Regions from separate parts of the Nonomuraea terrae genome, predicted to be linked through region 2. Evidence: riboswitches for the same ligand, from Rfam matches in the RefSeq annotation. Region 2 holds a riboswitch; each other region holds the start of a gene.
What was found. Region 2 has a riboswitch for cobalamin ahead of ACIBP6_RS02770 (CbtB domain-containing protein). Riboswitches for the same ligand answer to the same signal wherever they lie in the genome.
Positions count from the first base shown of each region.

Region 1: another riboswitch for cobalamin. It lies ahead of ACIBP6_RS25140 (ribonucleoside-diphosphate reductase subunit alpha); the one in region 2 lies ahead of ACIBP6_RS02770 (CbtB domain-containing protein).
Region 3: another riboswitch for cobalamin. It lies ahead of bluB (5,6-dimethylbenzimidazole synthase); the one in region 2 lies ahead of ACIBP6_RS02770 (CbtB domain-containing protein).

Region 1 covers NZ_JBITLL010000005.1:286,528-296,890, reverse strand. Annotated here, with positions in the region: tRNA gene ACIBP6_RS25170 (tRNA-Gly) at 1-21, opposite strand, end outside; gene ACIBP6_RS25165 (N-acetylmuramoyl-L-alanine amidase) at 116-2,128, opposite strand; gene ACIBP6_RS25160 (hypothetical protein) at 2,349-2,624, shown strand; gene glmS (glutamine--fructose-6-phosphate transaminase (isomerizing)) at 2,636-4,456, shown strand; gene ACIBP6_RS25150 (SAM-dependent methyltransferase) at 4,526-5,359, shown strand; gene ACIBP6_RS25145 (tripartite tricarboxylate transporter substrate-binding protein) at 5,457-6,428, shown strand; cobalamin riboswitch at 6,433-6,630, shown strand; gene ACIBP6_RS25140 (ribonucleoside-diphosphate reductase subunit alpha) at 6,752-8,923, shown strand; gene ACIBP6_RS25135 (ribonucleotide-diphosphate reductase subunit beta) at 8,937-9,932, shown strand; gene ACIBP6_RS25130 (mechanosensitive ion channel family protein) at 9,945-10,363, shown strand, end outside.
Region 2 covers NZ_JBITLL010000001.1:572,389-582,751, reverse strand. Annotated here, with positions in the region: gene ACIBP6_RS02795 (hypothetical protein) at 1-255, shown strand, start outside; gene ACIBP6_RS02790 (discoidin domain-containing protein) at 282-2,561, shown strand; gene ACIBP6_RS02785 (methyltransferase domain-containing protein) at 2,731-3,165, shown strand; gene ACIBP6_RS02780 (alpha/beta fold hydrolase) at 3,235-4,038, opposite strand; gene ACIBP6_RS02775 (AAA family ATPase) at 4,084-6,423, opposite strand; adenosylcobalamin (AdoCbl) riboswitch at 6,519-6,667, shown strand; gene ACIBP6_RS02770 (CbtB domain-containing protein) at 6,670-6,867, shown strand; gene ACIBP6_RS02765 (CbtA family protein) at 6,877-7,617, shown strand; gene ACIBP6_RS02760 (histidine phosphatase family protein) at 7,622-8,164, shown strand; gene ACIBP6_RS02755 (VWA domain-containing protein) at 8,161-10,363, shown strand, end outside.
Region 3 covers NZ_JBITLL010000007.1:82,448-92,810, reverse strand. Annotated here, with positions in the region: gene ACIBP6_RS34530 (LCP family protein) at 1-609, shown strand, start outside; gene ACIBP6_RS34525 (STAS domain-containing protein) at 680-991, shown strand; gene ACIBP6_RS34520 (GNAT family N-acetyltransferase) at 1,083-1,961, shown strand; gene ACIBP6_RS34515 (LLM class flavin-dependent oxidoreductase) at 1,973-2,788, shown strand; cobalamin riboswitch at 2,952-3,150, shown strand; gene bluB (5,6-dimethylbenzimidazole synthase) at 3,180-3,815, shown strand; gene ACIBP6_RS34505 (hypothetical protein) at 4,002-4,826, opposite strand; gene ACIBP6_RS34500 (hypothetical protein) at 4,903-6,039, opposite strand; gene ACIBP6_RS34495 (VOC family protein) at 6,158-6,592, opposite strand; gene ACIBP6_RS34490 (hypothetical protein) at 6,643-8,763, opposite strand; gene ACIBP6_RS34485 (hypothetical protein) at 8,788-9,039, opposite strand; gene ACIBP6_RS34480 (NACHT and WD40 repeat domain-containing protein) at 9,188-10,363, opposite strand, start outside.

The DNA.
Region 1 (10,363 bases), on a different contig from region 2:
CTACCCCTGAGCCACTTCCGCGTGACGCCTCGGCCGCTCGCGCGCCGGGCCACGGGAAAACCATATCGTCTCCCGGGAGTGCCCGTGCGCACGGAGCGTCCGGCGGCGGCCAAATTCAGCGGATCAATCGCACATCCTTCGCCATGACGAACATCACCCGGTGGCCCAGCTGGATCTGGTGGTAGCGCGTGGTGCCTGTGGTGGTGACGTGTCGGGCGGGGTTGAACGCGTTCGCGGCGTAGTAGGAGCCGGTGACGGTGTCGCCCACGGTGTACCGCTGCCCGGGCGCGATCCGGTACTTCAGCGGCGCCAGCCGCTGGTAGGCGGCGCTGGTGTACGCCGATCGCTCCGGATACGCGCGCCCGTACACCTTCACGTCCGCCGACAGCGGCGTGACCACCGGGCCCCTGGCCGGGACGGCGGTCGGCCTGCCCGCCGGGTTGTGGAACCACGCCTTCTGGCCGAGGTACCAGATGGCCGTCCAGTCGCCCCGCCGCTCGGCGACCGCGAAGCGCTGGCCGGTGGAGGCGCGGGCGCTGTGGTCGTACACGCTGTACGTGCTCGGTCTTCCCCCGCGCTTGCCGATGTCGAGCACCAGGGGAGCCCGGTGGCTGGGCGACTTGTGCAGCCACACCGTGGAGGCCCCGTGCGGGGGGCAGCGCTTCGACGCGTCGCCGCTCACGCAGCCGGTGAAACGCGGCCGGTGGGAGTTGTACGACGGCCGGATGAGGACGGAGTCGCCGCCCCTGGCCGCCCGGAACGGCTTGTCCATGAGGTCGAAGTAGTGAGCCCAGTCCCAGTACGGCCCCGGGTCCTCGTGCATGCCGGCGACGGTGCCCGGCGTCGTGCCGGGCACGTTGTCGTGGCCGAGGATGTGGGCCCGGTCGAGCGGGATGTCGTGCTTGGCGGCCAGGTGCTTCACCAGCCTGGCCGACGACCGGTACATCGCCTCGGTGTACCAGGTGCCGCCCTTGGCCAGATAGCCCTCGTGCTCGATGCCGATCGAGCGGGTGTTGACATCCCAGTTGCCCGCGTGCCAGGCGATGTCCTTCGTCGGCACGTGCTGGGCGACATGTCCGTCACGGGAGCGGATCGTGTAGTGCCAGCTCACGTACTTCGGGTTGCGCACCATCGACGGGATGCCCTGGTAGGTGCCCTCGGTGTCGTGGATGACGATGTAGTCGATCCTGCGCTCGCGGGTCAGGCGGTCGTGGTTGCCGTAGTCACGATCGCCCTTCTTGCCCCACTGCTTGTACGCGGCCGGCATCCACTCGCAGCGCAGCGACGATGGGCACTCCGCCCTCCCGCCCGCCGCCTTGGTCCCCGCGGCCGACCGCGGGGCGTCGGCGCCGGGCGCCCAGCCGCGGTCGGTGTTCTCCTCCCCGGCCCACCAGTCCTCCTCGGCGGATTCACCGCCGGGCAGGTCCGGCACGGGGTCGAGCCGGACGAGGTGGCCGTCGTCGGTACGGCGCTCCACCCCCTCCCGCATGACGGAGAAGACCTCGTCGGCGAAGGCCCGGGAGGCGTCCGGGTCGTCGGTGCCCGCGTACTTCGCCACGGCGTCGTACCAGTCCGACGGGTCGGAGCTGGGGCGCCGCTGGTAGGAGGCGAGCAGGGCGGCGCCGGCGCGGATGTTCGCGGACGGGTCCTCGCGCAGGCGGGTGGGCGCCACGCCGATCAGCCGGCCCGCCTCGGGCAGCGTCGTGCGGTGCGCCGGCGTCGCGGTGCGCAGCGCGGAGGAGGCCGGCGGGCCGCCGGGTGCGATCGCCATCGGGCGGGCCTCGTCGCCGCGCGGGTCGCCGAGGGCGTCGCCGATCCCGTCAGTCGCCTCGGCGGGGAACGCGTCCACCAGGTGCATCGGGCCGTAGCCGCCGGCCGTGCTGGGCCGCCCGCCGTTGGCGTCCCACCGCGACTCCAGGTACGCGACGCCGAGCAGCACGCTTTCCGGCACGCCGTACTCGCGGGCCGCGGCGGCGAAGTCGGCCTGCCGCCCTTCGGCGCGCGCGGCGCCCGCGGGGGACCGCGCGCCGGAGTCCCGCCGTTCGACGTCGGCGGGTGCGGTGAGTACGCCGGCCGCCAGGACGGCGGCGAGCCAGAGCTGCATGAACATCTCCCCCAGGAACGTCACGATATGACTACGCTCCGTAACCGTTCCCCGGAAACCGATGTGTCAGACGGGGCGGATGTTACAGATGCGACTCGGGGCTACTGGGTGCTTTGCCCTGATTTGTAGGGGTATGTAGCAGAGTGACGCTCGTAACCCCGTCAGGCGTCGTTCAGCGTTAATCCTGCCCGATTTCGGGCAGAATGTTGCTGTGTCTCATTCCAGAGCCGTAGGGTCCTCGTCTGTGTCAGCGGCCCGGCATCCGTACGAAGATCTCATCGACCACCTCACGAGCACGACGCCGCTCGGCCAGGGGGAGGCGGCCCGTGTGGTGGCAGACGTGCTGGCGTACTTCTCCGAGACCACCGAAGAGTTCGTCCGCCGCCGTCACGGGGAGTTGAAGCGGCACGGCTTCACCAACGACGAGATCTTCCCGAGGATCGCCGCCGAATTAGGCGCTCGCCGGGTGGCCGCCCCCAAGCTGTCGCTCAGACAACTACGCCGGATCATCTACGGATAGAGGAGACCTTGATGTGCGGAATCGTGGCCTATGTCGGCCCCAAGGACGCCGCGCCCATCCTGCTGGAGGGACTGCAGCGGCTCGAATACCGGGGCTACGACTCGGCCGGTGTCGTGGTGTCCAACAAGGGCCTGAAGCTGCGCAAGGTCAAGGGCAGGGTGGCCGACCTGGCCAAGGTGGTCCCGGCCCGGTTCAAGGGCAACCTCGGCATCGGCCACACCCGATGGGCCACGCACGGCGTCCCGAGTGACGTCAACGCCCACCCTCACCTGTCCGCCGACGAGCGCATCGCGGTGGTGCACAACGGCATCATCGAGAACGCCGCCGAGCTGCGCGCCAAGCTGGAGGCCGACGGCGTGGTGTTCGCCTCCGAGACCGACACCGAGGTGCTCGCCCACCTGATCGCGCACGCGGCCGACGAGAACGACACGCTGGAGGAGGCGGTCAGGAAGACCCTCAAGAGCGTCGTGGGCACGTACGGCATCGCCGTCATCGACTCCGAGCGGCCCGGCGAGGTGGTCGTGGCGCGCAACGGCAGCCCGATCGTGGTCGGCATCGGCGAGAAGGAGATGTTCGCCGCCTCCGACGTGGCCGCGCTCGTCCGCTACACCCGCCAGGTCGTGCACCTGGAGGACGGCGAGCTGGCCGTGCTCAAGGCCGACGGCTTCCACACCTTCGCCAGCGACGCCCGCGAGACGGCCAAGGAGCCGCTGACCGTCGACTGGGACGCCGGCCACTACGACACCGGCGGCTACGAGCACTACCTGCTCAAGGAGATCTCCGAGCAGCCCGAGACGGTCACCCGCACCATGAGCGGCCGGCTCGACGAGCGTTTCCACGTCGCCCACCTCGGCGGGCTCAACATGGACGCCCGCGAGACCCGCTCGTTCCGCCGGGTGAAGATCATCGGCTGCGGGTCGGCGTACTACTCGGGGCAGATCGGCGCGCAGCTCATCGAGGAGCTGGCGCGCATCCCGTCCGACGCCGAGCCGGCCAGCGAGTTCCGCTACCGCAACCCGGTCGTCGACCCCGACACGCTCTACGTCGCCATCAGCCAGTCGGGGGAGACCTACGACACGCTCGCCGCCGTGCAGGAGCTCAAGCGCAAGGGCGGCCGGGTCATCGGCATCGTCAACGCGGTCGGCAGCGCCATCGCCCGCGAGGTCGACGGCGGCATCTACCTGCACGCCGGCCCCGAGGTCTCGGTGGCCTCGACCAAGGCGTTCACCTCGACGGCGGTGGCGTTCGCGCTGCTCGCGCTGCACCTCGGACGGGTGCGTGACCTCTCGCCCGCCGACGGGCGGCGCATCGTGGAGGGCCTGCGCCGGCTGCCCGGGCAGATCGGGGAGATCCTCGCCCAGAGCGACAAGATCGCCGAACTGGCCAAGAAGTACGCCGGTCACCCGAGCATGATGTTCGTCGGCCGCGTGCGCGGCTACCCGGTCGCCCGCGAGGGCGCGCAGAAGCTCAAGGAGATCTCGTACGTCCACGCCGAGGCGTACCCGGCGAGCGAGCTCAAGCACGGCCCGCTCGCGCTGATCGGCCCGGACATGCCGACGGTCGCCATCGTCCCCGATGACGAGCTGCTCGACAAGAACCTCACGACGCTCGGCGAGATCCGCGCCAGGGGCGGCCAGGTGCTCATGGTCGGTCACCGCGAGCCCTCCGCCAAGCTGGCCGACGACGTGATCGTGATCCCGAGGAACGAGATCGAGCTCGACCCGATCCTGCTGGCGATCCCGCTGCAGCTCTTCGCGTACTACGCTGCTGTGGCGCTGGGCCGCGACGTGGACAAGCCGCGCAACCTAGCCAAGAGCGTGACAGTTGAGTAATTAACTCTATTTCAGCAACAATCATCCCAGGGTAGTGTTATTCCGCTGCTGACGACATAAATTCGATATGTGCGGCAGCAGTTCGATCAGCAGCGGCCTCATCCCGCCCGCATGTACGACTACATGCTCGGCGGGAAGGACAACTACGCGGTCGATCGCCAGGCCATCGATCAGCTCGCCGAGCTGATCCCGGAGGCGGTCCCGCTGGCCCGCGCGAACCGGGCCTTCCTTCAGCGTGCCGTACGCTACGTCGCCCGCGCCGGAGTCCGGCAGTTCCTCGACCTCGGCAGCGGGCTGCCGACCCAGGGCAGCGCGCACGAGGTCGTGCCCGAGGCGCGGGTGGTCTACGTCGACAACGATCCGGTGGTCGCCGAGCACGCGCAGAGCCTGCTCCGGCCGGGGCCTGGCCGGACCGGCCTGGCCAGGTTCGTCCAGGCCGACCTGCTCGATCCCGAGGACGTGCTGACCAGGGCCCGGGAGTTCCTCGACCTGGACGAGCCGGTCGGCGTGCTGCTGGTGTCGATCCTGCACTTCCTGCCCGACTCCGCCGACCCGCTGGGGGCGGTGGCGGTGCTGCGGGAGCGGATGGCGCCGGGCGGGTTCCTGGTGATCTCCCATGCGACGACACGGGTCACGACGCAGGTCACGACACGAGTCACGACACGGGCCACGACGCGGGCCACGACTGCGGCGCGCCCGCAGGAGCGCGAGCGGCCCCGGGCCTCCGGGGGGCGCGGGGCCGACCGGACACCGGCCGAGATCCGCGCGTTCTTCGGCGACTTCCCGCTGGAGCCGCCGGGGCTCGTCCAGGCCACCGACTGGCGCCCGGACCGGCCCAAACTGGTCGGCGACTGGTCGCTGCCGTCCTCGCTCATGGCCGGTGTCGGGAAGAAAGCCAAGTAAACCCGAATATCACGAAAAATCGCCAATAATAGCGATTCTGAGTGTTGACCACGAGCCGCGTGTACAGCCATGTGTAATGGGTTAATAACCATGGGTAATGGACGGTTCGGGACAGACGCGCATGCCCCGCAGGCGGTTCATCGCCTGGGGGCTCGGCGCGATCGCGGCCGCCGCCGGGTGCGGGGCGGAGCGCGTCTCCGGCGGCGCGGAGGTCCTGCGTACGCGGTTCTCGGTCAACCCCGGCGGGCAGCAGTGGGCGCGTGTCGCGCGGACGTTCGGCGGCGTGGCCCGCTCGGCCGGGTTCCAGACCGGCGCCGGCACCCCGATCACTGTGGTCGGGCTGCCCGCGCTGTCGGCCGCCGAGCTCAACGACGGCCAGGGCGTGGCCGGTGTCACCACCCCGCTGGCCAGGCTCAGCGGCGAGGTCGAGGTCGTGGTCGTGCCCGCCGCCTCCCCTCTGAAGGACTTCGGCGACTTCGGCGCGCAGCTGCTCGCCCGGCCCGCCCAGACGCCGGTGACCGGCGGGCCGCAGGGTGAGCCCGACCACCTGCTCTTCGGGCTGATCGCCAAGGGCCTCGGCGCCGACACCCGCCAGGTCGACTACACCGGTTACCCCAGCGGCAACGAGGCCGCCACCGCGCTGCTGGCGGGCAAGGCCGTGGCCGCCGCCGGGCCGTTGTCGGAGTGGCGGTTCAACATCGGCAGGGGCCGGGTGCGGGCGCTGGCCGTGTCGTCCGCCCAGCGGCTGCCCGGCCTCGACGCGCCGACCCTGCTGGAGTCGGGCGTGCGGGTCGACTTCACCAACTGGGTGGCCGCGTTCGGGCCCGACGGCATGGGTGAGGAGAGCCGCGAGTGGGCGCTGCGCATGTGCGACGACGTGCTGGGCGCGCCCGGCTGGGAGGCCGCCTGCCGGGCGGCCGGCTGGCTGTCGCTGCCGCTCGTCGGCGACGACTTCGAGCGCTGGCTCGGCTCCGAGGTCGCCCGGACGCGGGCCGTGATGCACGGTCTGGGGCTGATCAACTCCACCCGAGCCACAACATGCTGGGGTAGTTGCGGGAACGGCCACTAGATGTAGGATCCTCGTCGTCGCTGGTTCGCCTCCCCCTGAGGCGGAGCAAAAGGGAACCCGGTGTGATTCCGGGGCTGCCCCGCAGCGGTGAGCGGGAACGACCGCCGTCATGTGCACTGGAGCGGATCCGGGAAGCGACGGCCAGTAGGCGCCATGGAGCACGCCCGCGAGCCCGAAGACCTGCCGGCGACTCCGGGCCGCGTGCCCGGAGGCAATGTTCAGGGCCTCGAGGGTGGGCTGAGGGCGTGACGCGGCCGGGTGCTCCGGTGTCGCGGTGCTCTGGCGTGCCCTCACGGGGATGACTTCGCGAGGAGAAAGAGCACGTGACTCAGATCGTTGGGGTTGACCGCCGCCTGGCCATCGAGGAGGCCGCCGCCCGGGTGATCGCCGACCCGGCCAACTCCCGGCTCGCCGCCCGGCTGCTGGCCGAGGAGATCGCCGAGGAGACCGCGGCGCACGGCGTGCGGTCGTTCTCCGAGTCGATCGCCGCCACCCACGCGGCCGGGCTGATCCAGGACGGGCTGGCGGAGTTCGTGGCCGCGCACGCGGCCGAGCTGGACGGGCTGATCTCGCGGGAGGCGGACGACCGGTTCGAGTACTTCGGGCTCCGCACCGTCCACGACCGCTACCTGCTACGCCATCCGAAGACCCGGCGGGTGCTGGAGCGGCCGCAGCACTTCTTCCTGCGGGTGGCCTGCGGGCTGTCGGAGACCGTCGCCGAGGCCGCCGAGCTGTACGCGCTGATGTCGACGCTGTCGTACCTGCCCAGCTCGCCGACGCTGTTCAACTCGGGGGCGCGCCGCCCGCAGCTGTCGTCCTGCTTCCTGCTCGACTCGCCGCGCGACGAGCTGGAGGCCATCTACGACCGGTACGGCCAGGTCGCCCGTCTGTCCAAGTACGCCGGCGGCATCGGCGTCTCCTGGACCCGGGTGCGCTCGCGCGGCTCTCTGATCCGGGGCACGAACGGCCTGTCCAACGGCATCGTCCCCTGGCTGCGCACGCTCGACTCGTCCGTGGCGGCGGTCAACCAGGGCGGCCGGCGCAAGGGCGCGGCCTGCGTCTACCTGGAGACCTGGCACGCCGACATCGAGGAGTTCCTCGAACTGCGCGACAACACCGGCGAGGACGCCCGCCGCACCCACAACCTCAACCTGGCCAACTGGGTGCCCGACGAGTTCATGCGCCGCGTCGAGGCCGACGAGACCTGGTCGCTCTTCGACCCGAAGGACGTGCCCGACCTGACCGACCTGTACGGCGAGGCGTTCACCGCCGCCTATCGCGCGTACGAGGCCGAGGGCCGGTTCGCCCGCCAGATCCCCGCGCGGACCCTGTACGGCCGGATGATGCGCACGCTCGCCCAGACCGGCAACGGCTGGATGACCTTCAAGGACGCCGCCAACCGCACCTCCAACCAGACCGCCCGCCCCGAGAACGTCATCCACCTGTCGAACCTCTGCACCGAGATCCTCGAGGTCACCAGCGACGCCGAGACGGCCGTGTGCAACCTCGGCTCGGTCAACCTGGCCGCCCACCTCGCCGGCGGCGACCTCGACTGGGAGCGGCTGCGCCGGACCGTCCGCACCGCCGTGCGTTTCCTCGACCGCACCATCGACCTCGGCTTCTACCCGACGCCCGAGGCGGAGGCGGCCAACAAGCGGTGGCGGCCGATGGGGCTCGGCGTGATGGGCCTGGCGGACGTGTTCTTCACGCTGCGGCTGCCCTTCGACTCTCCGCGGGCGCGGGAGCTGTCCACCAGGATCGCCGAGGAGATCGCGCTCGCCGCGTACGACACCTCGGCGGACCTGGCGGCCGAGCGCGGCCGGCACCCGTCGTACGACGAGACCAGGGCGGCAGGGGGAGTGCTGCACCCCGACCACTACGGGGTGAGCTCGCCGCGCTGGGAGGCGCTCCGGGAGAAGATCGCCGTGACGGGGCTGCGGAACTCGCTGTTGATCGCCATCGCGCCGACCGCCACGATCGCCTCCATCGCCGGTTGCTACGAGTGCATCGAGCCGCAGGTGTCCAACGTGTTCAAGCGCGAGACGCTGTCGGGCGAGTTCCTGCAGGTCAACCGCTATCTGGTGGCCGACCTGCAGGCGCGCGGGCTGTGGACGCAGGAGATGCGCGACGCGATCAAGCGGGCCGACGGCTCGGTGCAGACGGTGCCCGGCATCCCCGACGACCTCAAGCTGCTGTACCGCACGGCCTGGGAGCTGCCGCAGAAGGCGCTCATCGACCTGGCCGCGGCGCGGCAGCCGTACGTCGACCAGGGGCAGTCGCTCAACCTCTTCATGGCCAGCCCGACCATCGGCAAGCTCTCCTCGATGTACGCCTACGCCTGGAAGAGCGGCCTGAAGACGACGTACTACCTGCGCTCACGCCCGGCGACCCGGATCTCCCAGACGACGGTCGCCCAGCCCACGCCGGCCCAGCCCGTCGCGGACGTGATCGCCTGCTCCCTTGAGAACCCCGAGACCTGCGAAGCGTGCCAGTGAAGGAGATCTTGTGATGTTGCTCGACCCCGGGATGGATCTGACGCTCCGCCCGATGCGCTACCCCGACTTCTACGAGCGTTTCCGCGCGGCCATCCGCAACACGTGGACGGTCGAGGAGGTGGACCTGCACACCGACCTCGCCGACCTGGCGAAGATGACGCCGCAGGAGCGGCATTTGATCAACCGGCTGGTGGCGTTCTTCGCGACCGGCGACTCCATCGTGGCCAACAACCTGGTGCTCAACCTCTACCAGCACGTCAACGCCCCCGAGGCGCGCCTGTACCTGAGCAGGCAGCTGTTCGAGGAGGCCGTGCACGTGCAGTTCTACCTGACGCTGCTCGACACCTACCTGCCGGATCCGGACGAGCGGGTCAAGGCGTTCGCCGCGATCGAGCACATCCCGTCGATCCGCGACAAGGCGGAGTTCTGCTTCAAGTGGATCGACTCGATCGACGGCCTGCGGCGGCTGGAGACCGCGGACGAGCGCCGGCAGTTCCTGCTCAACCTCATCTGCTTCGCCGCCTGCATCGAGGGCCTGTTCTTCTACGGCGCCTTCGCGTACGTCTACTGGTTCCGCTCCCGGGGGCTGCTCGGCGGGCTGGCCACCGGGACGAACTGGGTGTTCCGGGATGAGTCCATGCACATGGAGTTCGCGTTCAGCGTCGTGGACACGGTCAGGGCCGAGGAGCCGGAGCTGTTCGACGATCAGCTGGGCGAGCAGGTCGCCGAGATGCTGGAGGAGGCCGTCGCCGCCGAGCTGGCCTTCGCCGCGGACCTGTGCGGCGACGGCATGCCGGGCATGGGCGTCGCGCAGATGCGCCAGTACCTCGAGTACGTCGCCGACCAGCGGCTGGCCAGGCTCGGCCTGCCCCGGCGGTACGGCTCGGCGAACCCGTTCGCGTTCATGGAGCTGCAGGACGTGCAGGAACTGGCGAACTTCTTCGAGCGGCGGGTTTCGGCTTACCAGGTGGCAGTAGAGGGCAATGTGACCTTTGACGAGACGTTCTAAGACATTGGGGGCATGAACGTGCAGTCTCCAGCGGACTGGCCGATTCTCCTGATCGCGGTGGTCGGCTCGATCCTCCTGGTGGAAGTGATCCGGCGGGTGCTGAGCAAGGCGGGGCGCAAGTGGGAGCTGGCCCGGCATCTCGTGGAGCACTGCACGTGGCCCGCGTTCACCGTGGCCGCGGTGGCGGCGACGAACGTGGCCTTCCGGCCGGGGATGTTCGGGGAGGCCCCGGGCGAGCTCGGGGCGGGGGCCACCGTCGACCGTTTTCTCGGTCTGGGCACGATCGGCGCCGTCACCTGGCTGATCGTGCAGGCCACGTACGCGCTGACGGACGTCGTGCTCGACCGGCTGGTGCGGGTCGAGGGCGAGCGCAACCGGCGGGCGCGGCGCATCAGGACACAACTCGGGCTGGTGCGCCGCATCGCCGCGGC
Region 2 (10,363 bases):
ATGGCCGTGCTCGGCACTCTCGCACCGGGACGGATCTCCGACCCGGTGCCGAGCGCCGGGCAGATCACCTTCTACGAGCTCACCGGCAGGACCGTCGACGAGAAGGCGGCGTTCGCCGACTACTCCCGCCGGATCCGGCAGTCGCTCGTGGAGGAGAAGTTCCACCAGTTCCTCCGGCGCCGCGTGGACGGCAGCGACATCACGGTCGACACGGCGGCGGTGGAATCCGTCAATCCAGAGGATGTACAGCATTGAGATTCCAACCACCCCCCGTGGCGCGGATGTTGCGCGTGGGTCTGACCGCCGTGCTGGCCGCGCTGGTCGCCGGATCGATCGCGCCGGCCGCGTCCGCCGCGTCCGTTCCTGACAACGTCGCCAGCGCCGAGCGGGACCTGCCGGGCAACTCGCCCAACCCGACCGGTGGCCAGGACTACTTCGTCGACGCCACGAACGGCAAGGACGACGCCTCCGGCACCTCGCCGGAGCACGCCTGGCGCACCCTCGCCAAGGTGAGCGCGACGACGTTCCAGCCGGGCGACCGGATCCTGCTCAAGGCCGGCGAGCAGTGGCATGACGAGCAGCTGTGGCCGAAGGGCTCCGGCAGCGACGGCAAGCCGATCACCATCTCGGCGTACGGCGACCCGAAGGCCCGGCGGCCGTACATCGCGGCCAACGGCAAGGTGCCGAGCCCGTTCCGGGCCGACGGCACGAAGAACCCCGAGACGGTCGGCCTGACCGGCGCCATCGTGCTGCGCAACCAGCAGTACTACGAGATCGACAACGTCGAGCTGTCCAACGACGACGACTTCGCGACGAACATCACCACCGGGTCGTACGTCCGCGACGGCATCGCGGTCACGATCAACGCCGACCTGCTGCCGGCCGGCGCCGACAGCGTCATGGACCACTTCCGCATCTCGAACGTGTACGTCCACGACCTCGACGGCCCCAGCACCTGGCAGAAGATCCACTACGGCGGCGTCAGCTTCCAGGTCTTCGGCGAGAAGAGCTACAAGGCGTACGGCACCGGCGGCTACCACTTCAAGGACGTCCGGATCGAGGACAACACCTTCGACAAGGTGGAGCTGCACGCCGTGCAGTTCGCGTTCAACTGGTTCAACGCCGACGGCCGCGACGCCGGCCAGTACGACGAGAGCGGCAAGTTCCACGAGGGCTGGGAGCAGCTGTGGGTGCGCACCCGCGACCTGTACAGCCGTGACGTCTACATCGGTCACAACTACGCCGAGAGCGTCGGGCAGGGCGCGATCCAGCTCGCCAACACCAAGAACATGACCGTCGAGTACAACGAGGTCAACGGGTTCCTGGAGCGCTACGACGCGGTGTCGTGCGGGCTCTACCTGTGGGCCGGCGCGGACTCGGTCATGCAGTACAACGAGGTGTACGGCGGCCCGAACAACGAGTTCGACGGCACGCCGTGGGACCTGGAGTACACGAACTTCAACGTCACGTACCAGTTCAACTACTCGCACGACAACGCGGCGGGCTGGATGGCGTACATGGGCAACAGCTCCAACTCCGTCGCCCGCTACAACCTGAGCGTCAACGACAACGGCGTGCTGGTGAAAAACATGTTGTCGACGAACTACTCGCCGACGTACTTCGTCAACAACACCTTCGTGTACGACGGCGCGGACCTGGACACCTTCCACGACGAGACGTTCCTGAGCCCGGTCTACTTCCTGAACAACATCTTCTACAACACCTCGAAGACGGACTCGACGCCGTGGTACCGCAGGACCGGCGCGCTGCGTCACGCCGTGTTCTCCAACAACGACTTCTACGAGGCGAGCGGGCAGCACTCCGACCAGGAGCCGGCCGACCCGAACAAGCTGCGCGTGGATCCGAGGTTCGTCGGCGACCCGGCGAAGTACGTCACCGGCGCGGGCGTGGACCGCATCCGCAAGGCCGCGGCGCACTTCAAGCTGCGCGGTGACTCGCCGCTCATCGACGCCGGCCGCTACAACCCGCACCTGGGCACCGAGGACTTCCTCGGCACCCACATCTACTACGGCGACGCGCCCGACATCGGCATCGCGGAGCACCGGCGCGGCCAGAAGGTCGACAACCCGGTGGACGAGAATCCGATCGAGGAGGAGCCCGGCGACGACCGGGAGAACCTCGCCCTCGGCAAGCCGGTCACCGCGAGCTCGACCCACCCGGGCGCGAACGGCACGCTCGGCGCGGTGAACCTGACCGACGGCGACCCGGCGACCCGCTGGGCGGCGGCCGACGACGCGGCGTACCCGATCACGGTGGACGTCGACTTCGGCGCGGACACCACCTTCGACGAGGTGTACCTCGACGAGTACACCGACTCGGGCACCAACCCGCGGGTGCAGTCGTTCGAGCTGCGGCGCTGGGACGCCGCGACCGGCGCCTGGGTGACGTTCGCGAGCGGTGACCAGGGCATCGGCCACGACCTGTCCGTGACGGGCTTCGGCGACATCACGACGTCGAAGCTCCGCGTCGCCCTCACGGCGCAGATCGCCACCGAGCAGTACACCCCCACGCTCACCGAGATCGCCGTCCACAAGGGCTAGCACGTATCGCCAGGCCCTCCGGAGGCACGCCCCCGGAGGGCCTTCGCGGTTCGATGAACCGGGGGCGGCTCGCTCAACGGCCGTGCCGGCCACTACCGGATCCGCGTCCACCACGACTGTCGCCGACGTCGGCTCTCAAGGCGGCCGACCGTCATCTAGTCTTCCGCTCATGCCGACACGTCTGTCACCTCGCCTCGCCGCGGTCGTGAACGCGCTTCCCCTTCAGCCACACTCGCGTGTCCTCGAAATCGGGTGCGGGCCCGGCGCGGCCGCACGAGCGGTCGCAGCCCGGCTCACCACCGGCCACATCCTGGCCATCGACAGATCCGCCACCGCCATCGCGCAGGCCGAAGCCGCCGCGACGGACGAGATCGCATCCGGCCGCATGAGCGTCCGCCGGAGCGCGGGCGAAGACTTCGTCCTGCGGCCTCACGAAGAGCCGTACGACATCGTGTTCGCCGTCCGGGTCGGCGCCCTCGACGGGCGACATCCCGAGGATGGCCGGCGGGTGCTCCAGCGCATCGCGGCGGCGACCACGGCAGAGGCCCGGCTCTTCATCGACGGCGGCGATCCGCTTCGTGAACTGCTCATCCCGCGGGCTTGAGCCGACCGGTCGCCGCGTCGGGGCTCGAACCCGATCGACGCCGGAAGCCGAGGGACCGCGACCGCGCGGTCAGCCGGTGAGGATCTCGGCGAGTTCCGCGGGGTGGGCCAGGTGGGGGAAGTGGCCGCTGTCCGGCAGGACGTTGACGGCGACCTCGGGCAGGGCGGACTCCAGCCAGCTCCGGTAGGCCGGGGGCAGCGGGTTGCCGCTGACGTGGTGATAGGCGATCCCGCGTTCGCGGATGGCCGCCAGGTCACGGGTGCGGAGCCGGGTCAGCTCCTCCGCGGGTGTGTCGAGCAGCTCGGCCCAGTAGCCGAGCAGCAGGTCCGGCCTGGGGGTCGTGGCCGTCCGCACGAGCTCGCGCGCGGCGGGCGGCAGGAGATCGGCGTGCATCCCGGCGACCATGGACTCCCACACCTGCCGCCAGCCGGGGCCGCGCAGCCGCGGTTCCGCCTGGAGCAGCACGTCGCGGAAGCCGCCGACCAGCAGCGGCTGGTCCACGTTGACCACGCCACGAGCCGGATGGGTCGCGGCGTAGACCGTCGCCAGCGCGCCGCCGAGCGAATGCCCCACGATGATCGGCGCGTCGAGCCCGGCGGCGGTCACCGCCTGGTGCACCACCTCGACGACCTCCTCGGAGTGGTAGGAGTCGCGGCGTGGCGAGCCCCCGTGTCCCGGCAGGTCGAAGGCGAGCGCGCGGCGCCCCGGATCGATGTCGGCCAGCTCGCGCAGGACCGGTACCCACTGCCGCCGGTCATAGGTCAGACCGTGCAGGAAGACCAGCGGCGGGCGGTCATCGGCTGTGCCATGGCTGTCGGCCGCGAGGCCCCCGAAATACTCCGGCATGTACGTCTCCCGTTCGTGAAACTCCACCAGGGAGGCGTGACCTCACGGTGCACGAATCGTTCGTGGCGCGCGTCACAGGCGCCAGCGGCCCGGCCCGCCGGGTGCCGGCTGATACCGGAAGAACCGGCCGGTGCGCAGCGACGCCCTCAGATGGGCCCCCGCCAGCGGTGCCGCCGGCTCGATCCGCTGCACGGTCGCCCACAACGCCCGCGTCGCGTTCACCCGCGCCCGTTCGGTCTCGGCGTCATGGACCCGGGGCCGGCCGCCGAGCCCGGTGGCGCGCCGCAGCTCGGCCAGCAGCGCCGTTCTCTCCGCCTGCAGCGTGGCGGCCCGTCCGGCGTCGCCGGCACGGTCGGCCCCGTCGAGCTGCTCGTCGAGCTGCCGCACCCGCCGCCGGTACGCCGCACGCGCGGCGGCGTCCAGGACCGGCTCCCCGGCGGACGCCCGCAACCCGGGCCCGCCCGCCACGAGGTCCAGCGCCGGGATCTCCTGCCCGGGTGCGGCCAGCAGCGTCCGCAGATACCGCACGCCTCGCCCGTCGCGGAGCCGTACCGTCTCCGGACCGGCGTCGAGCCGCCAGTCGTCGCCGTCCCTGGTCAGCCGCCACTCGTCGGGGGGCGGCGCGAGCTCGGCGAGCAGTCCCGCCAGGCCCAGACGCTCGGCGATCGAGCGTGCCCTGGCGAGATCGTCGCCGGCCCGGTCTCCGGCGGCCGACGCCCGCGCGACCAGGGTGTGGGCGAGCCAGGGCAGGGCCCCGATCCGCTCCTCCGTCTCGACCGCGCGGTCGAGGTGGGACAGCGCGTCGCCGGTACGGCCCAGCCGGGCCGCGAGGCGGCCGAGATAGTCGTCGACCGGGCCGGCGATCGTGTTGGCGCCGCCCCAGACGACCAGGCGCCCTCGGTACGGAAGCAGCGCGGCGTACAAGGCCTCGGCGGCCGCCGGCTCACCGGCTCCGGAGGCCACGATCGCGAGATCGGCCACCGCGCCGATCCACCGCGGCCCGGATCCGGCGAGTACGGCGGGCAGCAGCCGCTCCAGTTCGAGACCCGCCTCGACGCCCCGGCCGGACTCGGCCAGCGCCCTGGCCGCCGTCGCCTCGAAGAAGTGCCCGGGCAGCCGCCGGGCGAGGTCCTGCCACACCCCCACGTGGGCCGCGACGTCACCCCGCATCACGTCGATCGCGCTGCGCAGCGACCCGACCAGGCGCTCGGTGTCGGCCAGCCCGGCCCGCCGGCCGCGCACGGCGACCTCCTCGGCGAGCACCGCGGCCGTGTCGAAGCGGCCGCGGACGGTGGCGAGCATCGACTGCCGAGCCAGCACCATCACCGCCGCCTCGGCGTCTCCGGCCAGCTCGCCGGCTCTGGAGTACGCGGTCAGCGCGGCCTCGGCACTCGCGAGCTCGCCGAGCTCGGCCAAGGCCACGAAGCGCCAGAACAGCCCGCGCCGCTCGGCCTCGCCGTCGCCTGTCAGCCGCGCCTGCTCCACGATCTGGGCGGCCGTGGTCAGGCGTTCCTGAGCGGCGGCCGGATCCCACAGCGCGTGGAGCCGGGCGTCGAGCACCTCGGCGACCGCGCCGGGGTCGGCCGCCGTCCGGGCGGCGGCCGACGCGTCGTCGATCAGTTCCCGCCGGCGTGCCGCGGCCGACGGGTCGCCCAGCAGCTCGCGGGCGAGCCGGGCCAGCACCCTGGCTCGGGTGGCGGGGGGCGACGGACGCCCGGCCGCCGCCTCCAGCAGGCGGACCAGCCCGGCGTCGAGGTCGAGGAACGCCGCGCGCGACGGCGTGGACAGAGCGAGGTGGATCACCGGGTCAGCGGCGGGGTCGAGCCCGGCCAGCTCGTCCGCCAGGGTGAGGGCGGCTCCGGGGAGCCCGCCCGAGGCCAGCCACACCGCGTGAACCGCTCCGGCCGGCAGATCGGGAACCAGCTCGGCGAGCTGGCCCTCCGTGAGGCCGCGCAGGCGCAGCTCCGGCGTCAGCCCGAGGGGGTCGGAGCCGGCCGCGAGGAGCCCTGCTCCCGCAGCGGACGTGAGGTCGGCGAGACGTTCCGCGGCCTGTGGACCGGCACGGTCGACGTCGTCGATGAGCATGAGGCGCGGGCCGTCCCGGGCGATCGACCGCCCGTCGGGGTCGGTGCGGGAGACCGACGGGCCGTCCCGGGCGATCCACTGCCCGTCGGGGTCGGTGCGGGAGACCGACGGGCCGTCCCGGGCGATCAGCCGGGAGAGGTCGTCGGCGTCCATGCGGGAGACCGGGATGGCCCGCGCGCGGGCGAGTTCCGCCGCCGCGTCGAGCAACGCCGTCTTGCCGGCTCCGGCAGGCCCCGTGACGAAGAGGTGCCCGCCGGACCCCGCGGCGACCCGGTCGAGCAGTCGCTCCACCGCCGCCAGTTCCCTGCGGCGTGCGATCAGGCTCACGAGCGCAGCGTATCGACCGCCGCACGAGCCGCCCCCATCTGCCCCGTACGCGACGGACCCCTCGATTGTTGACGGGAACGGGAGGAAAGGATACGTTCCGGTAGATTTCACGGTTGCCCGAGGGAAATCCGGTGAGAAGCCGGTGCGGTCGCGCCACTGTATCCGGGACATGGATCCCGGGAGCCAGGTCGCTCGGGCCCCTGTGACCTCAACAGATCGGGACGCGTCATCCCTGAGGAGGCATGTATGAGTGACCTGACCACTCCTTCGTCCGTTTCTTCCATCCCCTTCCCCCGCCTGCGCCCATGGCTGGCGGTCGTGCCGCTGCTGCTGATCGTCGGCTACCTGGTGCTCATGGACAACGGCGCCCTCTCCCAGGCGGGGCCGTTCCTGCACGAACTCATGCACGACGGGCGTCATCTGCTCGGCGTTCCGTGCCACTAGGGACGTCAGATGGTACGCACCCTGCTGGTCAGGGGCCTGCTCGCGGGCCTGCTGGCCGGGATCGTCGCGGGCGGGTTCGCGTTCGTCTTCGGTGAGCCGCACCTGGACGCCGCGATCGCGCTGGAGGAAGGGGCGGCGGCTCCGGCCGCCGCGCACGTACATGACCATGAGCACGGAGACGAAGGGGCGCTCGGCAGGCCGGTGCAGAAGGCCGGGCTGTTCCTCGCCACCGGGCTCTACGGGGTCGCCGTCGGCGGGGTCTTCGCCCTGGTCTTCGCTGGACTGCGTGGGCGGGTCGGCCCGCGATCGGACGGCGGGCTGGCGCTGGCCGCCGCTGGGACGGCGTTCGGGGCGATCATTCTCGTGCCGTTCGTGAAATATCCGGCGAACCCGCCGGCGGTGGGCGACCCTGCCACGATCGACCAGCGGACCCTGCTCTACGTGGTGATGATCCTCGTCGGCCTGGCCGCGACCGCGGTCGCGGTGGCCACCGGGCGTCGCGTCACGGCGGGCCCGTGGGCGCGGTGGGGCATGGCCGCCGCCGCGTTCCTGGTGCCGGTCGTCGCGGCGTGGGTGCTGCTGCCGGGGATGGACGAGGTGCCCGAGGGGTTCCCCGCCACGTTGCTGTGGGAGTTCAGGGTCGCGTCCCTGGGGACGCAGCTGGTGTTCTGGACGGCGTTCGGCGTGCTGTTCGGCTTGCTGAGCGACCGGGCGGCGCGCCGGTCCGCCGTGGCCGCCGTAGCGGGCTGAGCAGGTGCTGTTCGTCCGTCATGCCGGCACGCCGGGAATGCGAGCGGCCCGCTTCCCGGCGAACGAGGACCCCGACCCCTCCAGCCTCTCCCGGGCCCCCGCCCTGCGGGCGGACCGCGTGTGGTCCGCGCCGAGCACGGCGGCGGTGCGGACTGCCGTCGCCATGGGGCTGGAGCCCGTGGTGGCGGACGTGCTCGCGGAGGCGGACTGCGGGCGGTGGCGCGGGCTCGCGTACGCGGAGGTCGCGGAGCGGGAGCCGGAGGCGCTGGCGCGGTGGCTGTCGGATCCGCACGCGACGCCGCACGGCGGCGAGAGCCTGGCCGCGCTGGCGGCGCGCGTCGCCGGCTGGCTGGAGGGGACGCGCGCGGAGCCGTCCGGCGTCGTCGTGTGCGACGTGGGCGTGATCCGCGCCGCGCTCGGCCACGCGCTGGGGTTGCCGCCGCTCGCCGCCGCCCGCTTCGACCTCGCGCCTTTGTCCACCACCGAGCTGACCGCCACGCGGGACGGCTGGCGGGTGGCCCATGTCAATCGGAAGGTCCCGTCTTGATCGTCACGTATCCGTTCAGCGCCGTCGTCGGGCTCGACGACCTGAAGCTGGCGCTGGTGCTCAACGCCGTCTCGCCGCGGACCGGCGGCGTGCTCGTACGCGGGGAGAAGGGCACCGCCAAGTCGACCATCGTGCGGGCGCTGGCCGCCCAGCTGCCGCCCGTACAGGTGGTGGCCGGGTGCCGCTTCGCCTGCGACCCGGCCGCGCCCGATCCGGGCTGCCCCGACGGGCCGCACGAGCCCGGCTCGGCGGTCCTGCGCCGTCCGGCGGCGCTGGTCGAGCTGCCGGTGGGCGCGTCGGAGGACCGCCTGGTCGGCTCGCTCGACGTCGAACGGGCGCTCACCGAGGGGGTGAAGGCGTTCGAGCCGGGCCTGCTGGCGGCGGCACACCGTGGCGTGCTGTACGTGGACGAGGTCAACCTGCTCCACGACCACCTCGTGGACCTGCTGCTCGACGCCGCCGCCCTCGGCACCTGCTACGTGGAGCGCGAGTCGGTGTCGGTACGGCACGCCGCCCGCTTCCTCCTGGTCGGCACCATGAACCCGGAGGAGGGTGAGCTGCGCCCGCAGCTGCTCGACCGGTTCGGGCTGACGGTGGAGGTGCGGGCCTCCCGTAACCCGGACGAACGCGCCGAGGTCGTACGGCGGCGGCTCGCGTTCGACGCCGATCCCGAGGCGTTCGCCGTCCGGTGGGCCGCCGAGGAGGCGGCGCTGGCGGCGCGGATCGCGCAGGCCAGAGCCCGGGTGCCCGGCGTCCGGCTGCCGGACGCGCGGCTGCGGCAGATCGCCGCCGTGTGCGCCGGGTTCGAGGTGGACGGCCTGCGCGCCGACCTGGTCACGGCCAACGCCGCCATCGCGCACGCGGCCTGGCACGGGCGCGAGGCCGTGACGACCGACGACGTACGCGCCGCGGCCCGCCTGTCCCTGCCGCACCGCCGTCGCCGCGACCCGTTCGACGCGCCGGGGCTGGACGAGTCGTTGCTGGAGGAACTGCTGGACCGGACGAGCGGCGAGGACGACCCGCCCGAGGGCCCGTCCGGCGGCGGGCCGGGCGGCCCGTCCGGCGACGGCTCCTCCGGCGACGGCACGGACGCGGCTCCCGGTGGCGGACGGTGCGACGGCCCCGGGGGTGAGGCGGACGGCTCCGCCGACCAGGGCGGCACAGGCCGGGACGCCACCGATGGCTCAACTCGAACCGGCGCGGATGGCGCGGGCCGCGATGGCACAGGTCTCGATGGCGCAGGTCTCGATGGCGCAGGTCTCGATGGCGCAGGTCAAGGTGGCACGGATCCGGATGGTCCGGGCGCGGATGGCGCGGATGGTGCCGGCCCGGATGGTGCGGGTGGCCGGGGTGGCGCGGTGGCGGTGGCGGCGGCGCCGTACCGGGTGCCGTTGCTGGACGTGCCCGGCGTCGGTGACGGTGTGGCGGGACGGCGGTCAAGGTCCAGGACGGCGCACGGCCGGGCGACCGGCGCCCGCCGTCCCGCCGGCCGCGTGCGCGACCTGCACCTCACGGCGACCGTGCTGGCGGCGGCGCCGCACCAGGCGGCGCGCGGGCGGACGGGCCCGGGGCTGGTGCTGCGCGAGGACGACCTGCGTGAGGTCCTGCGCGAGGGCAGGGAGGGCAACCTCGTGCTGTTCGTGGTGGACGCGAGCGGCTCGATGGCGGCCCGCAAGCGGATGAGCGCGGTGAAGACGGCGGTGCTCAGCCTGCTGCTCGACGCCTACCAGCGACGCGACAAGATCGGCCTGGTGACCTTCCGCGGCGCGGGCGCCGAGGTGGCGTTGCCGCCGACCTCGTCGGTGGAGGCGGGCGCGGCCAGGTTGCGCTCGTTGCCGACCGGAGGGCGGACGCCGCTCGCGGCCGGGCTGGTACGCGCGGCGGAGGTGCTGCGCGTGGAGCGGCTGCGCGACCCGGCCAGGCGTCCGCTCCTGGTGCTGGTGACCGACGGCCGCGCCACGGCGGGCGGCGACGTGGACCGGGCCGCCGCCCTGCTCACGGGCACGACGAGCGTGGTGGTGGACTGCGAGAGCGGCCCTGTGCGGCTCGGCCTGGCGGTCCGGCTGGCCGCCCGGCTGGGAGCGCGGCTGGTGCCCCTCGACTCCCTGGACGCCCGTTCGGGCCGCGGCTCCGATCTCGGGGCGGTCGTCCGCGACCACAGGAACGCGACCGACCGCGACCGCAGAAGCCCGGCGGCCG
Region 3 (10,363 bases), on a different contig from region 2:
GACGACGGCCTGCTGGGGCTGGCCACGCAGCTGCGCGACGTCTCCCTCGACGACGTGACGTTCGCCGACGTGCCGCTGGCCGACGTCGACTTCCGCACCCCGACCGGCGAGTCGGCGGTGTTGTGGGACAAGCGGGCGGCCCGCGACATGTTCGCCAAGATCGACGCCGACCAGGACCCGGCGCGGCCCACGCCGACCGCCGTGGCCTCGCCGCCGACGGCGGCGTCGGCCAAGCCGTCACCGCCCGCGCCGGGGCAGATCTCGCTCAAGGTCAAGAACGGCACTCTCATCACGGGCCTGGCCGCGCGCATGAAGACGGCGCTGGTCGCGTACGGGTTCAAGGTGCCGGGGCAGCCCGGAAACACAAATCAGAAGGATTACCGCAAAACGGTCATCCGTTATGGCGCGGGTTTGGAACAATCGGCGAAAGTCGTGGCCGAGGCCATTCCAGGCGCCGAGCTCCGCGAAGTGGACATCGACGGCATCGAGCTCGTTCTCGGCTCCGACCAGCTGAAAGTTCGCCAGCAAAAGCCCAGTTCCGCACCAACCGCCAAGCCGAGTGTTACACCAACGACTAAAACGGCAATGCAGAACATATGTAAGAAATGAGCATAACTTTCGGCGGGTCGGGCAGGTGAGTCCCATGGTGGTCAGGTGCTGGCGAGAGGACCCCTGTACGGTGATCCATGTCGTGGGCGACCTCGACGTGGCCGGAGCCCCCCGGTTGCGGGCCGAGCTCGAACAGGTGCTGACCGCCGCCGATCCGCTCAAGGTGGTGCTCGACCTCACCGAGGTGCCGTTCTGCGACTCGGTCGGGCTCGGGGTGCTCGTGGCCACGCTCAACCAGGTCCGGCGCCAGCGCGGCCGGATGATCCTGGTGCTCGCGCCCGGCATGATCCGCCACCTGCTGACGATCACCAACCTCGACCGCCACTTCGAGACGAGCGATTCCCTCCGCGAGGCGCACGCGTCACTGGCCGACGCCGCCTGACCCGGCGCGAGATGTGCCGAACCTGCGAGAGCATGGTCAGGTCATCGCGGGCACTCGCGGGAGCGCCCCCTCACGCGCGGAGGGCTTCACGTTGATCGACCGGTTCCCCGAGCCTGCGCGCGCCCAGCTGCGGGCGGCCTGCGAAGGCGGCCGGACCCGCCCCGAGTGGTGCTTCGCCGAAGGGCGGGCCCACCTGGCCTACTGGGCCCCCTACCAAGGCGCGGACCCGGTGCTCGTCTGGCAGTTCGACCCCGGCCCCGATCCCGAGGCCGCCGCCGCGCTGCTGCGCCGGAGCCTCCAGGAGATGGGGGTGGCCAAGACGATCCACGACATCTCACTCAAGCCGGGGCTCACCCCCGCCGCCGATCGCGCCGTCGCGCACCAGGCCCTGATCGGGGCCGGGTTCGTCATGGAGGTCGAGCGGCTGCTGCTCGCATGGGCGGCCGGCGGCGACCTGCCCGACGACCTGCCCGACGACCTGCCCGACGACCTGCCCGACGACCTGCCCGACGACCGGGGCCGGCTGACGTACCGGCCGGCGCGCCGGATGGACCCGTCCGAGGTGATCGACCTCCTCGTCCGCATCTCCGAGGGCTCGCTCGACCACGACACGCGCACCGAGGTCGCCAGGGTCGGCGCCGAGCACGAGGCCCGCTGGGTGTACGACGACCTGGTCAACCGCAAGGCCGAGCCCGACTGGTTCGTCATCGGCTACCTCGGCGACTCCCCCGTCGGACTGGTCGCCCCCGACGACCGCTCCATCGCCTACATCGGCGTCGTCCCCGAGCACCGCGGTCACGGCTACGTCGACGACCTCCTGGCCAGGGGCACCCGCACGCTCGCCGAGGCCGGCGTCGAACGCGTCATCGCCGGCACCGACGTCGGCAACGTGCCGACCGCCGCCGCTTTCCTGCGCGCCGGGTACTCGGAGACCGGGCGGCTGTTCCGCTACTACTGCAGGGCACCATGAGGCTGGGAGTCATGTTCGACCGCGATCTGCCGCCCGAGCGGCTGGTCCCGTTCGCGCGGGCGCTCGACGAGACGGTCGTGGACGATCTGTGGGTGGTCGAGGACCTCGGCTGGACGGGCGGCATCTCGGCGGCGGCCACGGCGCTGGCCGTCACCTCGCGGCTGCGCGTCGGCATCGGCATCACGCCCGCGCCGCTGCGCAACCCCATGCTGCTGGCGATGGAGCTGGCCAACCTGGCCCGCCTGCACCCCGGCCGGCTGGCCGCCGGCATCGGGCACGGCGTTCCGGAGTGGATGCGCCAGGTGGGCGCGGCCGTGCCGTCGCCGCTGACCCTCCTGGAGGAGACGATCACGTCCGTACGGGCGTTGCTGCGCGGTGAGACGGTCACCCTCGACGGCAGGGCGGTGCGGCTCGACGGGGTGTCGCTCGTGCATCCGCCGGCGGTGCCGCCGCCCGTGCTGGCCGGGGTGAAGGGGCCGCGTTCGCTGGCGCTGTCCGGCCGCGTGGCGCAGGGCACGATCGTGCCCGAGGGCGTGGGGCCCGCCGATCTGCCCGGCATCGTCGAGCGGATCGGCGCGGACGGCGACCACGAGCTGGTGGTCTTCACCTACCTGCACACCGGCGGCGAGGTCGACAGATCGCTGGTGGAGGGGCAGGCGGGCTTCCTGGGCATCGCGCCGGAGGACGTGGCGACGGCCTCCGGCACTCCTCAGGAGGCGGCCGCGCAGGTGAAGGCGCTGTGGGCGGCCGGCGCGAGCACGGTCGCGGTGCGCCCGATCGGCCAGGAGCCGCTGGAGCAGGTGACGGCACTGCTGTCGGCCCTGTAGGCGGCGGACCGCGACCATGAGGCGGATCGAGGAGGCCGGCCACCGACCACCCCGCCTGGTGGTCCCGGCCGTCCCCGCGGGCCAAGGCCACACCTCGGCAAGGCCGCTCGATCGGCCGGAAACATCCCAAGCAGCGCGACTTCGGTGATCGGTTACGATACCCCCTGGCAAGACGTTGCGAGGTGCCTCGCGGTCGCGAGGAGAATCGGGAAGCCGGTGTGATTCCGGCACGGGCCCGCCGCGGTGACCGGGAAGCCGCCGCCCACGTGCGCAGCACAGCCACTGGCCCGCGAGGGCTGGGAAGGCGGGCGGTCAGGCGTTGATCCGGGAGTCCGAAGACCGGCCTCGCGCCCACCGCCCCACCAGGGGCGCGACGCAGCGGGAGCCTGCCTTGAACAGCCAGCTTTACGATGTCATCCACCGCCGTCGCGACGTGCGCGGCCAGTTCACCGGCGAGCCCGTGCCGGACGAGGTGCTGCACCGCGTGTTGTCGGCGGCGCACGCCGCACCCAGCGTCGGGCTGTCCCAGCCATGGGACTTTCTCGTGGTGCGCGACGTCCGGCTCCGCGGCACCTTCCACGACCACGTACAGCACGAGCGGGCCACCTTCGCCGCCACCCTCGACGGCGAGGCCGCCCAGCGGTTCGCCCGGATCAAGATCGATGGGGTGCTCGAATCGACGCTGTCCGTCGTGGTCACCTATGACGCGGACAGGGGCGGCCCCGCGGTGCTCGGCCGTCACGCCATCGCGGACGCCGGCCTGTACTCGGTGTGCCTGGCCATCCAGAACCTGTGGCTGGCCGCGACCGCCGAACGGCTCGGCGTCGGCTGGGTGTCGTTCTACCGCGAGCCCTTCGTCCAGGACCTGCTCGGCATCCCCACCGGGATCCGCCCGGTCGCCTGGCTGTGCCTCGGCCCGGTCACCCACCTCGAAGAGACCCCTGACCTGGAACGGCACGGCTGGCGACGACGGCGCCCGCTGGCCGCCGTCCTCCATCAGGACCGATGGGGTGCGCACCCGGCCTGACGCCGCGTTTCTACGGCGGCGGCGGCCCACGACGATCGTCGCCCGTGGCACGACGGGCGACGATCATCCTGGAGAGGTGACGGGCGGGGGAACGCGAGCTCGCGGGCCGCCTGCGCACCGCCGGTCAGGCCATCGCCCACGCCGCCGACGCGACGGCGGACAGGGCGACGAAACGCTGAGCCCGCGTTACTGCCAGATCGCGGCGTACGTGCCGTTCTCGGCGTTGACCTGCACGGGGGCCAGGCCCTTGGACTTCAGGGCGTCGAAGCGCTTCTGGTAGCCGGAGCCGTTCATGCCGACGTAGTGCGCCCACGACTGGACGCCGTCCTTGCGCCACACGGCGGTGTACGTGCCGTCGGGCGCCACGGCGATCGTGACCGGCCGGAAACCCTTCTCCTTCCTGGCGTAGAACTCGGCCTCGTGCTGCTGCCGCGACTTGCCGTAGGTGTAGTACCAGGCGCCGCCGGTGTTGGCGCTCCACACGGCCGCGTACCGGATGTCGCCCGGGGTGCCGTACGCGTCCACGGAGGTCAGCGCGAGCCCCTGGTCGGCGGCCTTCTCGGTGGCGGCGGCGAATGCGGACGCAGTGAGGCCGAACTTCGAGACGAACTTGCTGCTCTTCTTCTCGAAGACGGCGGCGAACACCGGCGAGCTCGCCGGCCCGGTGGCCGAGACGGAGACCGGCTGCAGGCCGTTCTTCAGCTCGGCGTCGAACCGCTTCTGGAACCCGCTCGCCGACATGCCCTGCCACATGCCCCACGCGGCGGACGAACCGTCCTTGACCCACACGGCGGCGTACCGCTGCCCGTCGGAGACGTTCACCGTGATCGGCCGGTAGCCCTGGTCCCTGAGCTGGTGGAAACGCTTGACGCTGTCGGCCGCGCTGACGCCGTGATAGGCGACCCAGGCCGGCGCGGCCTGCGCACCGGCCGCGGGCGCCGTCACCGCCATCGGGACGGCGGCCCCGGCCAGCACGGAGGCAACGATCGCGATCTTCGCGGTGGCCCTCATGACCCTCCCTTTACCTGAACTTGAGGATTGAGGGACGACCTTAACAAGATTTATGACAGACCGCTAAGGCTTCGGATCACCCCTTCACGAACGGCGTCGGCGTCTGGCCGGTCCAGCGGTAGAGCTCGGCGACGCCGGTGTGCTTGGAGACGCCGTCCTCGGTCACCGTCCCGGCCTTGGCGACGTAGTAGCGGCCGTCGCCGAGCGAGACCAGGCCGTACTCGCCGGTGAACTCCCAGCCCCTGACGCCGGTGGCCGCGTCCTCCAGCCCGCCGGGGGCCAGGGTGAGGAGCTCGCCCTGCTCGGGCTCCGGCTGGCCGACGATCTCGCCCGTCCTGGGCTTCTCACCGCTTTCCACCATGAAGAAGGAGTAGTTGGGGAACTGCGGCTTGACACCCCGGTAGACGGCCATCATCCAGTTTCCGGTGTGCTCGTCGAACTCGAGGTTCTGCACGCCGTACCTGGTGTTGCCGGTGTAGGCGAAGTACTTGCCGTCCACGCGCTCGGGGCCGCTCTTGTGCGGGTCGCTCTCGGTGAGCGGCCGCTCGTACTTCTTCCACTGCTGGACGTCGTACTGCAGGAGGACCTGGTGGTCGTTGTCCTGCCGGTTCACGTTGGAGTAGATGCCGTACGCGACGGTCAGCTTCTGCTTGCCGTGCCGCTTTCCGAACTCGGGGCCGAAGGCCACGCCGTCGATGCCGCTGCAGCCGTAACGGTGGTCGGGGGTGTTGCCGACGTTGCCGTCGAACCTGCCGTCCCCGTTCATGTCGGCGACGTAGTCGTCCACGACCTCCTTGAGGTAGACCGTCCTGACGACGTCGCTGGTCTGGGCGTCCATGTTCATGCTGGTGATGCGGTCGACGTCGAAGATCGCGATGTAGAACGACTCCTGCTCCTTGTACTCCAGGGAGCCGTACACGCGGCCGTCCTGGGAGTTGAAGTCCAGGTCGCCCAGGTGGCCGGTGAAGCCCGTCACCGAGCCGACCGGGTTGCCCCCCAGGTCCGTCTTGACCAGGACGTTGGTGAAGGAGAAGTACATGTAGCCGTTGCGCCGGTCGATGGCCATGCCCTGGACGTGCCCCTCGGACCAGGCGCCACCGTCGATCTGCGCGGGGAGGTCCCGGGGGCGGTCGGCAGGGGTGGCGGAGACCGACGACCCGAACAGGCCGAGGGAGGCGGAGGCAGCGAGGGTGAGCGTCAGGATCTTTCGCATGAAGCAATGCCCTTCCATTACGGATCTACCAAAACCCGACGCTATCCCGATCATCCGCTCATATCTAACGAAGCACCGAACTCCCCGCGAAGTCCCCTGAAACGCCCCGTAACAGGCCTTATCTCTCCGGCCATAGATCGGCGTTCGTGGATCGAGCGACGAGCTCGACCTCGAACCCGTCCCGGTCCTCCAGGTAGGCGGCGTAGTGCTGGTCGCCGCCCGCGTACGGGTGGCGGTCGGGGAAGAGCAGCGTCCAGCCGTACGCGGGAGCCTCCTTGACCAGGGCGTCCACCTCTGCGCGGGGGCCCGCGTGGAACGCCAGGTGGTTCAGGCCGGGGCGGCGGCGCTCGTGCCGGTCGGCGCTGAGCGCCGGCGACTGCTCCAACACGATGTACGTCTCCCCCAGCCGCCAGCTGCGCCCGTCGCTCCACTCCTGGTAGAGCGTGTAACCGAGCGCCCCCAGCAACCACTCCCAACTACCGACGGCGCGCGGCAGGTCGGGAACCCAGATCTCGACATGGTGCAACGCACCGCGGACCCTCTCGTGTGCCATGGCGGGACCCTACGCCGTTCGCCACGGGAGCCAGGTCATCTCCTCCACGATCACGGGACCGCCGTCAGCTCTGCCAGGACGGTGACGAGGTGGCGGCGTTCCTCCTCGTCCTGCCGAACCTGGTGGCCGTAGCTGCCGATCCCGCCTGTCGCGGCGTCGCCGTACGCCAGTTCCCGCAGCTCCGGCAGGAGCGGAGCGGCGTCAGGGCCGAGCTCGCAGAGCGCCTCCACCAACCAGTTCCCGGCTCCCATCCGCGGGAGCCGGCGCCGTACGGCGTCGACGAGCGGCGCGGCCTCGCCGGTCACGCGCCGGATCGCCAGCGCCACGTCGGCGTGGTCATGACGGTCGTCGAGCAACTCCCGCAGCCGCGGTACGAGGTCGGCGGCGTGCGGCCCGATCAGACCGGCGAGCTCGGCCGCCTGCGCCACACGCCTGCCGCTGTCGAGCGCACCCGCGGCGGCGACGAGCGGCGCACGGGCGTCGCCGGCCTCCAGCAGCAGGCGGCCGGCATCGATCCTGGCCTGGACATCGGACGCGTCGTCTCCTCGGTCGACCGTGGCGAGATCGCGCAGCGCGGGAAGCAGATCGTCCAGCGGCAGCCCGTGCCGCAGCGCCGCCCGCGCCGCGAGCACGGGTTCGCCGCCGGAGGCCTCGGCGACGCAGCAGCTCAACTGGGCGACGTCCCCGGTGACAGCGACGAGGGCCTGAGCGCATTCAAGGCGATGCCGCCAGGACACCCCCGCATCATCGCGAGCCCGGGTAAGCGCGGGCACCGCCGCCGAGGCCGCCGGGCCGATCGCGGCGATCGCCGAAACGGCCCACCAGCCCTCGTACGGGACGAGACGGATCAGTTCCGGCACCGCGTCGGCAGCGCCCGGACCCCAGTGGCGCAGCAGCCGGGTCAGGGCGCTCAGCTCGTTGCTCCATCGGTTCCTGGCGAGCAGTTCGTCGTACCCGCCGCCCTGCTCCTGCCACTCGAGAGGCGACGCCGCGAGCCGTCGCCGCACCACCGCGAGCAACGCGGAGTCGACGGCCACGTCGCTGTCGACGAGCAGCCCCACGAGGTGGGGGACGATCCCGCCCGAGACGAGCGCGGCCACGAACGGCTCACGCCAGCGCGGGTCGTCGAGCACGACCAAAATCTCCAACGCCGCCGCGAACAACCGGCCCTCGGACGAGTTCGCGTCCTCGACGGCGACGGGCGGCGGGTCGGCGACGTAGGCCGCCAGAGCGTCGGCCGCCGCCGGAGCCGCGCAGGGCACGTCACAGATGGCCCGGGCGGCGGCGACACGTACGCCGAGGTCAGGGTGGTGGACGCCAGCGGCGAGCAGCGGCGCGCACTCCGCGCGGGCGGAACGCGACCGCGTGCACCGCTCGTATGCCGCGTCGACCGCCTTCCCCGCGGCCTCAGGCGTTCCCCGCTCCAGCAGCGTGCGGCAGAGCTCGGCGAACGCGGCGCTGTCGCTGCGCGCGACGATCTCGCCGAACGGGTCGTCCGACCAGATCCAGTTCGTCAGCGGGGAGCCGTCCAGCCAGCAGTCGAGGACCACCGCCGAGGCTGCGTCCGGCCACGGCAGCCCGGCGTGCACGATCGCCCACAGCGCGCCGGCCCGGACGGCGGCCGGCTTGCCCGGCGCCAGCTCCTCGGCCAGCCAGCCGGCGCTGCCCGACGGGTCGAGCCGGCCGGCGGCGGCCAGCAGGCCCGCCACCACGCGCGGCGACCGCTCACGCCGCCGCCGCGCCCGCAGCGTCGGCACGACCTCGGCCGCGCACTCCCGCGGCAGATTGCCCAGCAGGTGGGTGGCGAGATGACGGAGCTCGGCATCCGGGTCGTCCAGCAGCGGCAGCAGCCGGCCGGCCTCGCGGGCCAGGGCCGCGTCCACGTCAGCGAGCACCTCGGGGCCGGCGTCCCCGGTCGAGGCGATCGCCCCGAGCAACCCCACGAACGCCGCCCGCCTGGGCGTGCCGGGGCCGGCGGCGAACCCGGCCAGGTAGGGCACCGCGTGCGGCGTCGCCGGGTACAGCGTGCCCTGGTGATAAATGCTGCTGAACAGGTGCTCGATGGCCTCCGCGGCCCGCTCCGGGTCCTCGCCGACGGCGTCCCGTAACGCCTGCGGTATGTCTCCCGCCGAGCCGTACGCGTGCTTCAGGGCAGCCCAGTCGAGGGTCATCCGGCTCGCTCCTTCCCCGCATGATCAGCTGTCGCAGCCTAGCCCCTGGCCGAGGCGCACGCGGGGATCGGCGAGCAGCTCGTCACCCGGGCCCGACAGGGTGGTGCGGCCGAGGTCGATCAGGTTGCCGTGGTCGGCCAGGGTGAGCGCCGCGAGGGCGTTCTGCGCGACCATGAGGGTCGTCGTCCCCTGGTCGCGCAGTACGGCGATGGTGTCGACGATCTGCTGGATCATGATCGGCGACAGGCCCATGGTGGGCTCGTCGAACATGAGCACCGTCGGGTCCCCGGCCAGCGCTGGTCGCCGTACGACAGGCTGCTCGCCGGGGCGGCCGTCGATTTCCGGAAAGCGTACGGATACGCCCGGAGACGCTGGTCACATCTCCGGGCGCGTACGACGCACCTCGGGGTTCCCCGGGCTTGGACTACAGGGCGCTCAGGTCCCAGACGCGCACCATCCCGTCGTCGCCTCCGGTGACGGCGATGGCCTTGCCGTTCAGCTTCCCCATCGCCACCCCGTTCACCGCGCCGAGGTGCCCCTCCAGCGGCTTGCCCACCGGCTCACCCTTGGCCAGATCCCACACCCGCACGGTCCCGTCGTCGCCGCCGGTGACGGCGACGGTCCTCCCGTTCAGTTCTCCCATCGCCACCGCGTTCACCGCGCCGAGGTGGCCCTCCAGCGGCTCGCCCACCGGCTCACCCTTGGCCAGATCCCACACCCACACCGCCCCGTCGGAGCGGCCGCTGACGGCGACGGTCCTCTCGTTCAGTTCTCCCATCGCCACCGCGTTCACCGCCACCCCATTCACCGCGTCGGTGCGCCCCCCGGTCAACGGTTGGCGCACCGGCTCGCCCGTGACCAGATCCCGCACCCACACCACCCCGTCGGGGCTGCTGGTGACGGCGACGGTCCTCCCGTCCAGCTCTCCCACCGCCCCGAGGTACACCGCACTGGTGTGGCCGGTCAGCGGTTGGCGCACCAGCTCCCCCGTGGCCAGGTCCCACACCGTTCCGTAGCCGTTGTCGGTGACGGCGACGGTCCTCCCGTCCTTTCCCACCGCCACCGCCCACACCAGGTCATCGTGGTTGATCAGCGGTCTGCCCAACGGCTGCCCCGTGGTCAGATCCCACACCCGCGCCCCGTCGTCGCTTTCGGTGACCGCGACGCTTTTCCCGCTGAGCTCGCCCAACGCCACCCTGTACACCATGTCCTTGTGGCCGATCAGCGGTCGGCGCGCCGGCTCGCCTGTGGTCAGGTCCCACACCCGCGTCCCGTCGTCACCTCCGGTGACGGCGACGGTCTTCCCGCCCAGCTCTCCCACCGCGACCGCGTTCACCTCTCCGACGTGGCCGATCAATGTGGCTTGCGACCGATCGTCCGGGAGGCTGCCGATAGTGGACCTGGCGACGACGGCGACGAGGACGGCCACGATCGCGGTCAGGACGACACCGCGGTGTTTCACCGCCTGGAACACGTTCCTTTTCGGCGTGCCGGGCGACTCGGGCTGCTGCGTGGCCAGCCATTCCTGCAGGCGGATGTGCCGGAATTGATACGTCCCTCCTGACTCACGGAGCAGCTCTTGCTCCCGCGCATCCGAGAG